Regions from separate parts of the Chromohalobacter sp. 48-RD10 genome, predicted to be linked through region 4. Evidence: predicted binding sites of a transcription regulator. Region 4 holds the regulator's gene; each other region holds the start of a gene.
The links. Region 4 encodes LexA, which represses DNA repair genes until DNA is damaged. Its sites were predicted from a motif close to TACTGTNTANNTANACAGTA; they were not measured.
Positions count from the first base shown of each region.

Region 1: a site for LexA is predicted at 2,224-2,243, ahead of recA (recombinase RecA). Genes of this name have one in related genera too.
Region 2: a site for LexA is predicted at 1,171-1,190, ahead of OP496_RS01220 (S24 family peptidase). Genes of this name have one in related genera too.
Region 3: a site for LexA is predicted at 2,105-2,124, ahead of recN (DNA repair protein RecN). Genes of this name have one in related genera too.

Region 1 covers NZ_JARANX010000004.1:128,563-132,165, forward strand. The annotation lists gene mutS (DNA mismatch repair protein MutS) at 1-1,491, opposite strand, end outside; gene OP496_RS06845 (nicotinamide-nucleotide amidohydrolase family protein) at 1,651-2,175, shown strand; gene recA (recombinase RecA) at 2,314-3,390, shown strand; gene OP496_RS06855 (regulatory protein RecX) at 3,393-3,603, shown strand, end outside.
Region 2 covers NZ_JARANX010000001.1:271,144-274,746, forward strand. The annotation lists gene murI (glutamate racemase) at 1-185, opposite strand, end outside; gene OP496_RS01215 (LysR family transcriptional regulator) at 182-1,075, opposite strand; gene OP496_RS01220 (S24 family peptidase) at 1,219-1,683, shown strand; gene OP496_RS01225 (Y-family DNA polymerase) at 1,671-2,930, shown strand; gene OP496_RS01230 (hemerythrin domain-containing protein) at 2,960-3,505, opposite strand.
Region 3 covers NZ_JARANX010000003.1:232,103-235,705, reverse strand. The annotation lists gene dnaK (molecular chaperone DnaK) at 1-1,208, opposite strand, end outside; gene grpE (nucleotide exchange factor GrpE) at 1,339-1,971, opposite strand; gene recN (DNA repair protein RecN) at 2,157-3,603, shown strand, end outside.
Region 4 covers NZ_JARANX010000002.1:248,173-251,775, reverse strand. The annotation lists gene purU (formyltetrahydrofolate deformylase) at 1-129, shown strand, start outside; gene dinB (DNA polymerase IV) at 137-1,183, opposite strand; gene lexA (transcriptional repressor LexA) at 1,202-1,840, opposite strand; gene OP496_RS03990 (TetR/AcrR family transcriptional regulator) at 2,034-2,693, shown strand; gene OP496_RS03985 (L,D-transpeptidase) at 2,693-3,211, shown strand; gene nagZ (beta-N-acetylhexosaminidase) at 3,293-3,603, shown strand, end outside.

The DNA.
Region 1 (3,603 bases), on a different contig from region 4:
TTTCAGCGTTTGGCGACGAATATACTCGGCCGGCGCTTCGCGAGCCTGGGCGCGCGGAATCTCGATGAAGTAACCGTGGACGCGGTTATAGCCGACCTTGAGGCCGGCCAGACCGGTGCGTTCGCGCTCGCGAGTCTCGAGCTCGACCAGGTAGTCGCCGGCATGCTCGGCCAGGCCACGGTATTCGTCGAGCTCCTCGTCGAAACCTGTGGCGATTACTCCACCGTCGCGGATCACTACGGGCGGGTTGTCGACCAAGGCACGAGTCAGTGTCTCGGCCAGCTCGGGGTATGGTCGGATATGGTGCTTGAGCTCGTCGATGGCGTTGCCGTCGTCGAGCTCAGCAAGATCCTGCTCCAGCGCAGGTAAGGCGTTGAGGGCATCGCGCAGGCGTGCCAGGTCGCGGGGTCGAGCACTGTAGAGAGCCACGCGGGCAAGTATGCGCTCGATGTCACCGATTGCCTTGAGCGGCTCGCGCAGGGCCGCATAACGGTCGTCGTCGATGAGGCACTGTACCGCCGCCTGACGTGCCTGGACCTGGGGGGTGTCGCGCAGCGGCCGGTTTAGCCAGCGCTTCAACTGACGCGAGCCCATGGCCGTAGCGGTGGTGTCCAACACGCTGGCCAGCGTATTTTCGAAGCCGCCGCCGAGGTTGATGTCGATCTCGAGATTGCGACGACTGGCGGCGTCGATTACCACTGCCTCGTCGCGGTTCTCCACGGCGATCCCGGTGACGTGGGGAAGGCGCGAGCGCTGGGTGTCGCGGGCGTAGTCGATGAGCACGCCAGCGGCGGTCAGCGCGGTGGTGAGATGCGCGCAGCCGAAGCCGCGCAAGTCGGCTACACCGAATTGATCGCATAGCAAGCGCTGAGCGCTCTCCAGGTCGAACAGCCAGTCGCCCTGGCGGCGAAAGCCGGGACGCTCGGCGAGGGCAGGTGGTAGCGAAAGACTCTCTGCGGCGAGCAGTTCGGCGGGGTCGAGGCGCTGGATCTCGGACAGCAGGTCGCTCTCGCCATCGACTTCGAGCACGCTGAAATGGCCGCTTGAGAGCTCCAGCCAGGCCATGCCCCAGCGTTCGCCGTGAGGATGCACAGCAAGCACGAGATTGTCGCGGCGCGCGTCGAGCAAGGCTTCATCGTGCAGGGTGCCGGGCGTGACGATGCGCACGACCTGCCGATCCACGGGACCCTTGGCCGTGCTGGGGTCGCTCATCTGCTCGCAGATGGCCACCGATTCCCCGGATTTGACCAGCCGCGCCAGATAGCCTTCGGCGCTATGATACGGCACACCGGCCATGGGAATCGGTTTGCCCGCCGATTGGCCGCGCTGGGTCAGGGTGATGTCGAGCAGTTGCGCGGCGCGCTTGGCGTCTTCATAAAACAGCTCGTAGAAATCGCCCATGCGATAAAAGAGCAGCACCTCGGGATGCTCGCGCTTGACCTTCAGGTACTGGACCATCATCGGGGTATGCTGGGCAGAGGCCTGGCTCATGCGAATCCTTGTCGTGCCGGTGGCTGATGTTGCCAAATGGAAGAAGGCGACGGAGCGCGGCGCTGGATAGCCTGCAAATGTTCGCCAAAGCCTCTATTCTACGCATTCGGGTGGGCGGCGTCAGTGGCGCTGCTTAGGATGGCAATTGGGAGACGCGACATGGCGGTGAATTTGACGGCCTGGCAAGCCTTTTCGCTCGAGGCATTGGCCGAGCGCCTGGGGCGTGCCTGTCTCGCGGCGAATGCCAGCGTGACGGCGGCGGAGTCCTGTACTGGGGGCGGCGTGGCCAGTGCCATTACCGACATCGCGGGCAGCTCCGCGTATTTCGAGACCGGCTACGTGACCTATGCCAATAGTGCCAAGCAGCGCCTACTTGGGGTACGTGACGTGACCCTTGCCGAACACGGAGCGGTCAGTGCCGACACCGTGGGCGAGATGGTAGCGGGCGCATGTCGAGACAGTGGTGCCACGCTGGGTGTGGCGATCAGCGGGGTCGCCGGTCCCGGCGGCGGCAGCCCCGAAAAGCCCGTGGGCACGGTATGGTTCGCCTGGGGCGATGTGCGAGCCCAAGAGCGCGAGTGCCACCATCTGCCGGGCACGCGTGACGTCGTACGGGGCCAAGCGGTACGCGTGGCGCTGATCGGCCTGATCGACAGGCTTGAGAAGAAGGTGTCGTCAGCGTGATATCGGGTAGGAAACAGAGGTAGGCGGCGAGGAATTTTTTCGTCATACTACTGTCTAGTCATACAGTGTTTTGCGGTTGGTGCCGACATGTGTCAGCGCCACCGTGCGAGCTTCGATGTCCTTCGATAGGAGACCTTCATGGCACAGGACGACAACCGTTCCAAGGCGCTCAACGCAGCGCTTTCCCAGATCGAGCGCCAGTTCGGCAAGGGCGCCGTGATGCGTCTTGGCGATACGCCCCGAGTAGCGACGCCGGCCATATCCACCGGGTCGCTGGGGCTGGATATCGCGCTTGGCATGGGCGGATTGCCACTGGGTCGCGTGGTCGAGATCTTCGGCCCCGAATCTTCGGGGAAGACCACGATGACGCTATCGGTGCTTGCCCAGGCACAGAAACAAGGCAAAACCTGTGCGTTCATCGATGCCGAGCATGCCCTGGATCCGACGTATGCCGAAAAGCTGGGCATCAATCTCGATGATCTGCTGGTCTCGCAGCCGGATACCGGCGAGCAGGCGCTGGAAATCTGCGACATGCTGGTACGTTCCGGCGGTGTCGACGTCATCGTCGTCGACTCGGTGGCGGCCCTCACACCGCGTGCCGAGATCGAAGGCGAAATGGGCGATTCCCACGTCGGTCTGCAGGCCAGGCTGATGTCGCAAGCGCTGCGCAAAGTGACCGGCAACATCAAGAACGCCAACTGCATGGTGATGTTCGTCAACCAGATCCGCATGAAGATCGGTGTGATGTTCGGGAGTCCCGAGACCACCACTGGCGGCAACGCGCTGAAGTTCTATTCCAGTGTACGCCTGGATATCCGCCGGACCGGCTCGGTGAAGCAGGGCGACGAGGTGACTGGCAACGAAACTCGCGTCAAGGTCGTCAAGAACAAGGTGGCACCGCCGTTCCGCCAGGCCGAGTTCCAGATCCTCTACGGCAAGGGCATCTACCATGCCGGCGAGGTCATCGATCTCGGGGTACAGCAAAGTCTGGTCGACAAGGCGGGTGCCTGGTACAGCTATCAGGGCAGTAAAATCGGCCAGGGCAAGGCCAATGCCGCCCAGTTCCTCGAGGACAATCCGGCGATCATGGAGGAGATCGAAGGCGAGATTCGTGCACGATTGCTGGCCGCGCCCAAGGCGGAGGAAGGCGAGTCGGGGGAAGGTGCGAGCGAAGATAAGGCCGCGGCGACCCAGGACGACGATAGCCCTCTGTAACCATGAATAAGCAAGAGACGACACCTCGCGACGATGCCATCCGCCTGCTGGCGCGTCGCGATTACTCGCGGACTGAGCTGGTGTCGCGTTTGACGACGCGTGGGCATGAGCGCGTCGATATTGCGTTGGCGCTGGATGGCCTGGCCGAGGAAGGCTTGCAGTCCGATGCGCGCTTCGCCGAGCAGTTCGTGCGTTCGCGTTTGTTTCGTGGGC
Region 2 (3,603 bases), on a different contig from region 4:
GCCACCGCCGCGCGACACACCGCGACGATTCGCGCGACCAGCCAGTCATCGGGCTTGGTGCCGTACGGCAACGCGGCGTTGTCACACACATACGCCAGCGGTGCGCCGGGCAGGCGCGTGCGCAAGGCGCCCACCACCGAGAGCCCGCCAACACCGGAATCGAAGATCAGAATCGGCGCCGTCATGCGCGGGTCTCCGCGAAGTGTGCCAGCAGCGTATCCACTAAGGCCCGCAAGCGCGCGGGAATGAATTCACGCTCGGCATACAACAGGTGAACACTGATCGGCGCCACGCTGAACTCGTCCAGCACGCGGACCAGCCGCCCGGCCTCGACTTCCGGTTCACCCAGGAACGCCGGCTTGTAGACCAGTCCCATGCCGCGTATCGCCGCCTCGGTTAGGGCGCGTCCATTGTTGCAGGCCATGACCGGACGGATGCGCACCCGGTGAGGCGCTCCATCGACCTGGAAGTGCCAATAGTGACCTTCGCGCGCCAGGCTATAGTGCAGACAACGATGCCTACGCAGCTCGGCGGGATGCGTGGGCGTTCCGTGTCGCGCCAGATACTCCGGCGCGGCATAAACGTGGCGCGGCATGTCCATCAACGGTCGCGCGATCAAACTGGAGTCTTCCAGCTCGCCGATACGCACCACTAGATCGAAGTCCTCAGCCACCAGGTCGACACGGCGATCCTCGAGCACGACATCGAGCATCACCGCCGGATGTCGCTGCTCAAACGCCTGCAAGGCGGGTATCAGTGCACGTACGCCGAAATCCAGCGGCGCGGAAAGCCGTAGACGGCCGCGCACCTCGCCACGTTGTTCGCCGAGCCCGGTCTCCAGCTCCTGCAACTCATCGAGCAAGCGACTCGCCCCATTGAGATAGCGTTCGCCTTCGGCGGTCAGCTGCAAGCGCCGCGTGGTGCGCGTCAACAACCGTACCCCCAGACTGGTCTCCAGCTTGGCGATCTGCTTGCTGACCATGGCATTGGAGAGTTCCAGCTTGCGCGCACCGCCAGCGAAACTGCCGGCCTCGACCACGGCGCGAAAGATGTGCATCGCCTGCAGGCGGTCCATACGACTCCCTCGCAACGACTTCCTCGAAAACACGTGCGCTCATTCTACCTTACCCGCCCAAGGGATGAGATGGTTCGACTTGCCTCGAGGCAAAATACTGTTTATTTTTACAGTATTCGTCATTTCGTTTTCGAGGTTCCGCTATGTCCATGACGCCTATCGCTCTCGCCGCGTCGACCTCGGCGCCCGCATCGAGCGACACTCTGCCACGCGGCGCCAGCGGCTTCCCCTCCCCGGCCGACGATTACCGAGAAGCCCCGCTGGATCTACATCACCATCTGGTGCGTCGCCCGGCCTCGACGTTCTTCATGCGCCTGGAGGGCGATGACCACCACCACGCCGGCCTGTATCACGGCGACTTGCTGGTGATCGACCGCGCCATCTCACCGCGCCCCGGGCATTGGCTGGTCGCAGTCATCGACGGAGAGCTGAGCGTGTTACGCCTCGAACGCCGCGGGCCACAGCTATACCTCGCGCCGTCACGCCCCGGCCTGGCGACGCTGCCCTTCGAGGACAACGATTACCGCCTGTGGGGCGTCATCTGCTACGCCATTCATGCCTTGCCCGCCACGGGCGAGGAACCGGCCATACCGTCATGTTCGCGCTGATCGACTGCAACAACTTCTATGCCGCCTGCGAGCGTCTTTTCGAACCGCGTCTGGAGGGCGTTCCGGTGGGCGTGCTGTCCAACAACGACGGCTGTGTCATCGCGCGTTCCGAGGAATTCAAGGCACTCGACATTCCCATGGGCATCCCCACCCACAAGATCGACCCGGCACTGCGGCGTCGTGTGGTGCTGAAGTCGTCCAATTACACGCTTTATGGAGACCTCTCGGCACGCGTGCAACAGGTTCTGGCGCGCCAAGTACCGACGCTGGAGCCCTATTCCATCGACGAGTGTTTTCTCGATCTACGCGGCTTGCAGGAAGACTGGCACGCCCTGGGCGCTCGCCTGGTGCATAGCGTGGTGCGAGAAGTAGGGTTGCCGGTATCCATCGGCATCGCCCCGACGCGCACCCTGGCCAAGCTCGCCAACCGCCAGGCCAAGGCGCAGTCGACGCGCCCTCAGGTGTGTGTCTGGGCGCATGCCGACGCGCCCGAATTGAAGACGCATCTGAATCGGCTATCGCCGCACGATGTGTGGGGCGTGGGCGAACGACTCCACGCACGCCTGGCCGGCATGGGCGTGCTCACCGCCGCCGCGCTGCGCGAGACACCCGACAGCGAGTTACGACGTCGTTTCAGCGTGGTACTGGCGCGCACCGCCAGCGAACTCAACGGCCATCCCTGCCTGTCGATGAACGACCTGGAAACCCCGCGCCGTAGCATTCTCTGTTCGCGCTCTTTCGGGCGTCCCCTACGCGACCATGCCGCCCTCGCCGGCGCTTTACGTCATCACTGCCAACGCGCCGGCGAAAAGCTGCGACGCGACGCCATGCAGGCCTCGGCGATCGGTGTATATCTGCGTACCAACCCGTACCACGCCGGCACGTTTCGCCATGCCTGCGAGTGGACCGCATTGCCATTTCCCAGTGCCGACACGCAGCAACTCACCCGCGCGGCACAGCGTCTGCTCGACCAGATCTGGCAACCTGCGGCTTATCAGAAGCTCGGGATAATGCTCGCCGAACTGACGCCCCGCCAGCAAAGCCAGACGACGCTCTTCGAGGGCGCCGAACCCGCCCGGCGAGAGGCATTGATGGAGGCCTGGGACGCGATCCGTGCCCGCTACGGGCGCCAGGCACTGACCCTGGGCCCGCAGCCCGCCGATGCGCCCTGGCAAATGAATAGCGCCTATCGCTCGGCGTGCTACACCACGCGCTGGGATGAACTGCCGCGCGCCCGCGCCCGGTAATCATTATGACGTGCACGTGCCGATATAACTCAACTCAACGGCGAAGGTGCCTCACGGAACTCGGCGTAAAGCACCGGGTAAGCTTCCTGCAGACGAGCCAGCTCAGCTTCCGCGCCTTCGGGCAGGGCCTTTGCCAGCTGATCCAGGTCGTCCTCGTCGAAATGTTCGCGAATCAGCGGAAACAACTCCTCGCGCTCGCCGCGCAGATAGGCACGATGCGACTCCAGATAGGCCTTGAGGTCCTCGCTGAACTGATCCATCGGCACCACCGCGTCCATCAGGATCATGTCGAGATTCTGGGAAAGCCGGGCCAGACGGGCATTGAGTGCCCGATAATCCTCAGACAAACGCTGGCACAGCGCGTTGGCCTCCGGCGCCCGTGTGTTCAACTGTTCGGTGCACATCCGTTCGAGCGGAGCGGTGAAGCCACTCATATAATCGAGAATGTAATCCACGACCTCGCGCATCAGCTGGAAGTCGGGGCGCTCGCCTTCCGCCAGCGTTTTCTGCTTGAGCTGCAGCACGTGCAGCAGACGCGCCATGTTGGCATGGTCTTGGCGCAATTGGGTCAGCATGGGCATGTAAAAGCCTCCTTTGCAGTCGGCGCGTGGCAGCGCGGGGTATCCGGCAGCCTTATTTTCCAGTTTAGGCGAGAGTCTTCATTGACTCCCAC
Region 3 (3,603 bases), on a different contig from region 4:
GTTTCGATGCCCAGGGTCAACGGCGTGACGTCGAGCAGCAGCACATCCTTGACGTCGCCGCCCAGTACGCCGCCCTGGATTGCCGCGCCCACGGCCACGGCTTCATCCGGGTTGACGTCCTTGCGAGCGTCCTGGCCGAAGAATTCAGCCACCTTGGACTGCACCAGCGGCGTGCGCGTCTGGCCGCCGACCAGAATCACATCGTCGATCTCGGACGCAGACAGGCCAGCGTCGCTCAGCGCGGTCTTGCATGGCCCCAGCGACCGCTTGACCAGGTCTTCGACCAGCGACTCGAGCTTGGCCCGTGTAATCTTGACATTGAGGTGCTTGGGCCCAGTGTTATCGGCGGTGATGTACGGCAGATTGACCTCGGTCTGCTGCGCGCTGGACAGCTCGATCTTGGCCTTCTCGGCAGCTTCCTTGAGGCGCTGCATGGCCAGATTGTCGCCGGACAGGTCGATGCCACTGTCGGACTTGAACTGGTCGACCAGATAGTTGATCAACGCCAGATCGAAGTCTTCGCCACCCAGGAAGGTGTCACCGTTGGTGGCCAACACTTCGAACTGGGTCTCGCCATCGACATCGGCCACTTCGATAATGGAGATATCGAAGGTACCGCCGCCCAAGTCATAGACGGCGATGGTCTTGTCGCCACGCGACTTGTCCATGCCATAGGCCAGCGCCGCCGCCGTCGGCTCGTTGATGATGCGCTTGACTTCGAGACCAGCGATGCGACCGGCATCCTTGGTGGCCTGACGCTGGCTGTCGTTGAAGTACGCCGGAACGGTGACCACCGCGTCAGTGACTTCTTCCCCGAGATAGTCCTCGGCGGTCTTCTTCATCTTTTTCAGGACTTCCGCACTGACCTGCGGTGGAGCCAGCTTGCTGCCCTTGACCTCGACCCAAGCGTCGCCATTATCGGCCTCGGTGATAGCATAAGGCACCATCTTGATGTCTTTCTGGACGACATCGTCCTTGAACTTGCGGCCGATCAGGCGCTTGATCGCATACAGCGTGTTGCTGGGGTTGGTCACGGCCTGGCGCTTGGCAGCCTGGCCGACCAGCGTCTCACCATCGTCGGTGTAGGCGATGATGGAGGGCGTGGTACGTGTACCTTCCGCGTTTTCGATCACCTTCGCGTCGCCGCCGTCCAGGATGGCAACACAGGAGTTGGTGGTCCCCAAATCAATACCGATGATGCGTCCCATTGGAATACCTCAAAATCGTTGCTTGACTGTTTCGTGTTCGTCGGCGGCATTGCCGCCTCGTTGTTCGTCTATTTGGGGGGTGGGGTCACGCCTTTCAAGGGTATCGACGTCACATCCCTCCCCTGCCACATCAATTGGCGGCTTGGCTGACGACTACCATCGCCGGACGTACCAGACGTCCATTTAACAAATACCCCTTTTGCATGACTTCGATCACGGTGTTGGGCTCAACTTCAGGGTTGGGCGCCATGGTCATGGCTTCATGCACCTGCGGGTCGAACGGCTCACCTTGCGGATCGACAGCTTCCACGCCGAACTTGTTAAGCACGTCGAGCTGCAGCTTCAGGGTCATCGAGACCCCTTCGCGATGCACCTCGCTAGCGCCTTCCTGCATCGACTCCAAAGCCTTTTCCAGGCTGTCGATCACCGGCAGCAGTTCCTTGACGAATTTCTCCAGGGCGAACTTGCGTGCCTTCTCGACATCCTGCTCGGCGCGGCGACGCACGTTCTGCGCTTCGGCAGCGGCACGCGCTGCCTGATCCTTGGACTCCGTCAAGGCTTGCTCCAATTCTTCGACACGCACAGCCAGCGCGTCGGCTTCCGGGTTTTCGAGCGCCTCGGCACCGGCCTCACTGGCCTCGACATCCTCGACGACACCTTCGAGTTCGGTATCGTCTCCAGTGGTGTCGTCCGGCTGGGGTTCGGCATCACGCTCAGCGCGAGCCAGCTCTTCCTCGGTCGGGGTCTGCGGGTCTTTGGCCATGAGTTTCTCCTGACAGCTGGCGCGGCCCGAAGCCGCATCTAATAAGCGATTGCCTCCTATATGGGGATGAGATGAACGATCTCAAGCCACCCATACCGCTTGCGATGACTGGTAATTGAAGCCCTCACCCAACTACTGTATAAACACACAGAGATCAGCTTCGTTTCCGACACCCGGAGGTTTTCATGCTGATACAGCTTGCCATTCGCGACTACGCCATCGTCGAGCGCCTCGATCTAGACCTGCACGACGGTATGACGGCCATCACCGGTGAGACCGGCGCCGGCAAATCGATCATGCTCGGCGCCCTCGGACTATGCCTGGGAGAGCGCGCCGACGTGGGCAGCGTGCGCCACGGCTGTGAACGCGCGGATATCAGTGCGCGCTTCGAAATCGCCCAGCTCGCCGACGCCCGTGCCTGGCTCGCCGAACGAGAACTACCGCAAGACGAGTGCTTGCTGCGGCGCGTCGTCACCGCCTCGGGGCGCTCCAAGGCCTGGATCAACGGCCAACCGGTCACGGTGAGCGACCTGAGAACGCTCGGCGAGCACCTCATCGAGGTCCACAGCCAACACGCCCATCAAGCGCTCTTGCGCGAAGAAACTCACCTGCGCTTGCTCGACACCTATGCCGGCCAGACCGAGGCTGTGGCGACCCTTGGCGAGCACTTTCATCATTGGCGGGCACGCCACCGGCGACTGCGCGAGCTGCAAGAAAGTGGCAATGAAGTGCAGGCACGGCGTCAGCTACTGCGTTACCAGGTCGAGGAGTTGGATCAACTGGCGCTCGCCGAAGGCGAGCTCGAGACGCTGGAGGACGAACAAACCCAACTGGCCAACCTTGAGGAAGTCCTGGGGGACGCCCAGTTCGCCGCCGACTGTTGCGATCAGGACGAGCACGGAGCGCTTTCATTACTGCATCACGCCAACGCCCGCCTGGGAAACGCCCCCGAAAAGACCCAACGCCAGCTTGCAGACGCCCTGGCCATGCTGGGCGAAGCGCAAATACAAATCGAGGAAGCGGCACGCGAACTACATCGCTTCGTCGACACCACCGAGCTCGATCCTCAACGACTGACGGAGGTCGATGCCCGCCTCGGCGAAGTGCATCGCATCGCACGCAAGCATCATGTCATGCCCGAGGAATTGCGCGACCTGCATCAGCGCCTGAGCGACGAACTGGCGAGTCTCGAAGGTGGTGAACATGACCTGGAAGCACTCACCGAAGAAGTGGAGCAGATCCGCGACACCTACAGACAGCAGGCACGTGCAGTCAGCGAAGCCCGCCTCGAGGCGGCACGCACCTTCGGCGAGGCCGTGCAGGCCCAACTGGCCTTCCTGGGACTGGGCAAAGCGACTTTCGAGGTTGCCATTTCGCCGCGCGAGACACCTCAGACCGAAGGGATCGACCAAGTCCGCTTCATGATCAGTGCCAACCCCGGTCAGCCAGCACGCCCCTTGAACAAGGTCGCCTCTGGCGGTGAGTTGTCGCGCATCAGTCTGGCGATCCAGGTCGTCGCCGCGCAGCACAGCACCGTGCCCAGCATGGTCTTCGACGAAGTCGATGTCGGCATTTCCGGCGCCACCGCCGAGATCGTCGGCCAATTGCTGCGCCGCCTCGGCGCACAAGGGC
Region 4 (3,603 bases):
TGCCATACCGCCGAGGACCTGGTGCGTCTGGGGCGTGATGTCGAAAAAGCGGTGCTGGCGCGGGGGCTACGTTGGCATTTGCAGGACCGGGTCTTGATCCATGGCAACAAGACGGTCGTCTTTGCCTGAGGAGAGATCAGTCGAAGAGTGTCATCTGCCGTTGCTGCGCTTCGGGGGTTAGGCGTACGCCGACCCCCAGCAGGCGCACGGGGCGCTCGCCGCGGGCCCAGGCGCCATCCAGAAGGGCTTGAAAGCGTGTACCCAAGGCTTCGCGTCCTGCGGTTTCAAGCGTCGTGCTGCTGAAGTCGTTGAAGCGAACCTTGACGAACAGTTTTTGAATGGCTGGCGTGCCGTGCCGCGTAAGGCGTTTCATCAAGCGGTCGATCAGTGGCGTGAGTGCGTCGTGACAGCTGGCCAGGTCGGGCAGATCGCGGTGATACGTCGTCTCCACGCTGACGGACTTGCGTTCACGCTCGATCTGTACCGGGCGTTCATCGATGCCACGCGCCAGTTCGAATAGCCGACGTCCGAACTTGCCGAAGCGCTCGACCAGAGCTTCGAGCGGCCATTCGCGCAGGTCGCGGCAGGTGACGATCTCCAGTGCCTCGAGCTTGGACGCTGTCGCCGGGCCGACACCATGCAGTTGTTTGACGGGCAGAGCGAGGAGAAAAGGCTCGACTTCATGCGGTGCGATCACGCGTAGCCCATCCGGCTTATCCCAGTCGCTGGCCAGCTTGGCGAGGAACTTGCTGGGTGCCGCGCCCACCGAGATGACGATATCCGTCCGCGCCAGTGCCTCCTGTTTGAGCCATTTGGCCATCCAGGTCGCGCTGCCCTGAAAGCGTGTGACCTCGCTGACATCCAGATACGCCTCGTCGAGGGACAAGGGCTCCACCCGTGACGTCAATTCATGGAACAGTGCCTGGATGCGCGCCGAGACGGCACGGTATTTTTCGAAGTTCGGAGAGAGTCGCGTCAGGTGCGGACACAGACGCATGGCACGTGCCATGGGCATTGCCGAATGGATGCCGAAGGCGCGCGCGGGATAATTGCAGGTGGCGACAACGCCGCGCGTCTCGGGGCTACCTCCGATCGCCAGGGGAATGTCGCGTAACGCCGGATCGTCGCGCATTTCCACGGCGGCATAAAAGCAGTCGCAATCGGCGTGAAGGATCTTGCGCATGATGAACGGCGTATCGGCTCAGTGCAGGCCGTTACCGCCACCGCCACGAATCACGCCGACGCCGAGGCCTTCAATTTCGAGATCCTGGTGGCGTAGGTCGACCTCGATGGGTGAAAACTCCTCGTTTTCGGCGAGTAGCCAGACATGATGACCTTGACGCTTGAATCGCTTGACGGTCACATCGTCTTCCAGACGAGCGACGACGATCTGGCCGTCGCGGATCTGCTGGGTGCGATGCACGGCGAGCAGGTCGCCATCGAGAATGCCGGCATTTTTCATCGAGAGCCCGCGAACACGTAGCAGATAATCGGCGCGCGGTGTGAAGTAGTCCGGTGCTAGAGGGCAGTGCCGGTCGATGTGCGCTGCAGCAAGGATCGGGCTACCGGCAGCGACTTCACCGACGACCGGCAGGCCATCGCCGTTGGTCAAGGCCGTGTCGTCTTCCGCGGTGAGGCGGATGCCGCGCGACGTGCCGGGGATCATGCGAATGACCCCCTTGCGGTCGAGCGCACGAAGATGCTCCTCGGCGGCGTTCGGCGAGCGAAAGCCCAAGGCTTGGGCGATTTCGGCGCGCGTCGGCGGGTAGCCAAGCTCATTCATGGTCTTGACGATAAAATCGAAGACGTGTTGCTGGCGTGAAGTTAACGAGCGAGACATGGGGCCTCCGGCAGGCACTGACGTGTTCAAGCATACAGTATGTGATTGTATCCAGTCTTTGGCGCGGTGCAACCATGCGCGCCGTCATGCGCCCAGCAGCATGGCGTTTCAAACGTGGAGATTTGTCGTGATCGACGTCAAGGCTTAGAATCGAATTGTTTTAAACATCCGTTTACTCTACGCGGGGCGCCCCATGGCTCAGACAGATACAGTGACGCGCATTCTCGATACCGCCGAGGTCCTGTTTGCCGAGCGGGGGTTCGCCGAGACCTCGCTGCGTACCATCACCAGCAAGGCCAAGGTCAATCTGGCGGCGGTCAACTACCATTTCGGTTCCAAGAAGGCGCTCATTCAGGCGGTTTTCGCGCGTTATCTGGATCCCTTTTCAGAACGCTTCCATCAAGCGCTGGATGAACTCGAGGCGCAATACCGGGATGAGCCCATTCCTCTTGAGGTATTGTTGGAGACGCTGGCGCGCACGGTTCTCGAAGTGCCGGCCGAGCGCAATAGTCTCAAGGTCTTCATGCGCTTGCTGGGGTTGGCCTATACTCAGGCACAGGGTCATTTGCGCCGTTACATTCAGGAGCACTATGGCAATGTGTTCTCTCGCTTCAGCGACTTGGTACGTCGTGCCACGCCGGAATTACCCGAGGCGGAACGCTTCTGGCGGTTACACTTCATGCTGGGCACAGTGATCTTTACGCTGTCGGGTCTCGATGCCTTGCGCGATATCGCCGACAAGGATTATCACGAGCATGTCAGCGTACGCGATCTGATTCGGCGTCTGCGTCCGGTGGTCGTGTCCGGCATGCAGGCGCCATTGCCCGATGATGCGCTCAAGGTGGTGGGGTGATGCGAACGCCTCGACTCGCCGATCTACCCCCCGAACGGGGCGTCTGGCTGGAAATCGATCTCGGCGCGCAGTCGCTGACGATCCGCGAAGGGGACGCGTGTCGCGAGACATTCGCGATTTCCTCGGGCGCTCATGGTACCGGGCAGCATGAGGGCAGCGGGCAGACGCCTGCAGGATGGCATTACGTGCGCGCGATTATCGGTAATGGATTGCCACCTGGCAGTGTCTTTCGTGGGCGTCGTCCTACCGGCGAAGTGTTTTCGCCCGAGTTGGCTCGCGCCCACCCCGGGCGGGATTGGATATTGACGCGTATCTTGTGGTTGTGTGGTCTGGAGCGGGGCGTCAATCGCGGGGGTGATGTGGATAGTCAGCGCCGCTATATATACCTGCATGGCACGCCACCCGATCAGCCGATGGGCACACCGGCCTCGCATGGCTGTATCCGACTGCGCGACGAGGCGTTGCTGGCCATTTTCGACGCAGCACCGGCCGGCACGCCGGTCTGGCTGCATGACTGAGAGGTGTTTACAACAGGGCTACGCTCGACGTCGTGCCGCTCACCGCCTAGAATCCTTCCTCCATTTGCCAGGAGCGCGATGATGACCCAACCGCTCGGTCCGGTCATGCTGGACATTGAAGGTACCCAACTCAGCGACGATGAGCGTCGTCTTCTGGCACGCCCCGAGGTCGGCGGGGTGATCCTCTTCAAGCGCAATACGCAGGATGCCGAGCAAGTGCGAGCCTTGACCCGCGCGATTCGCGATATGCGTCCTGATGTGCTGCTGGCGATCGATCAGGAAGGCGGTCGTGTCCAGCGCTTGCGCAACGGTGTGACGCGGCTGCCGGCCATGGCGACGTTGGCGGCCGATTATGCCGCAACCCCTGAGGCGACTCGCACCCTGGTACACGA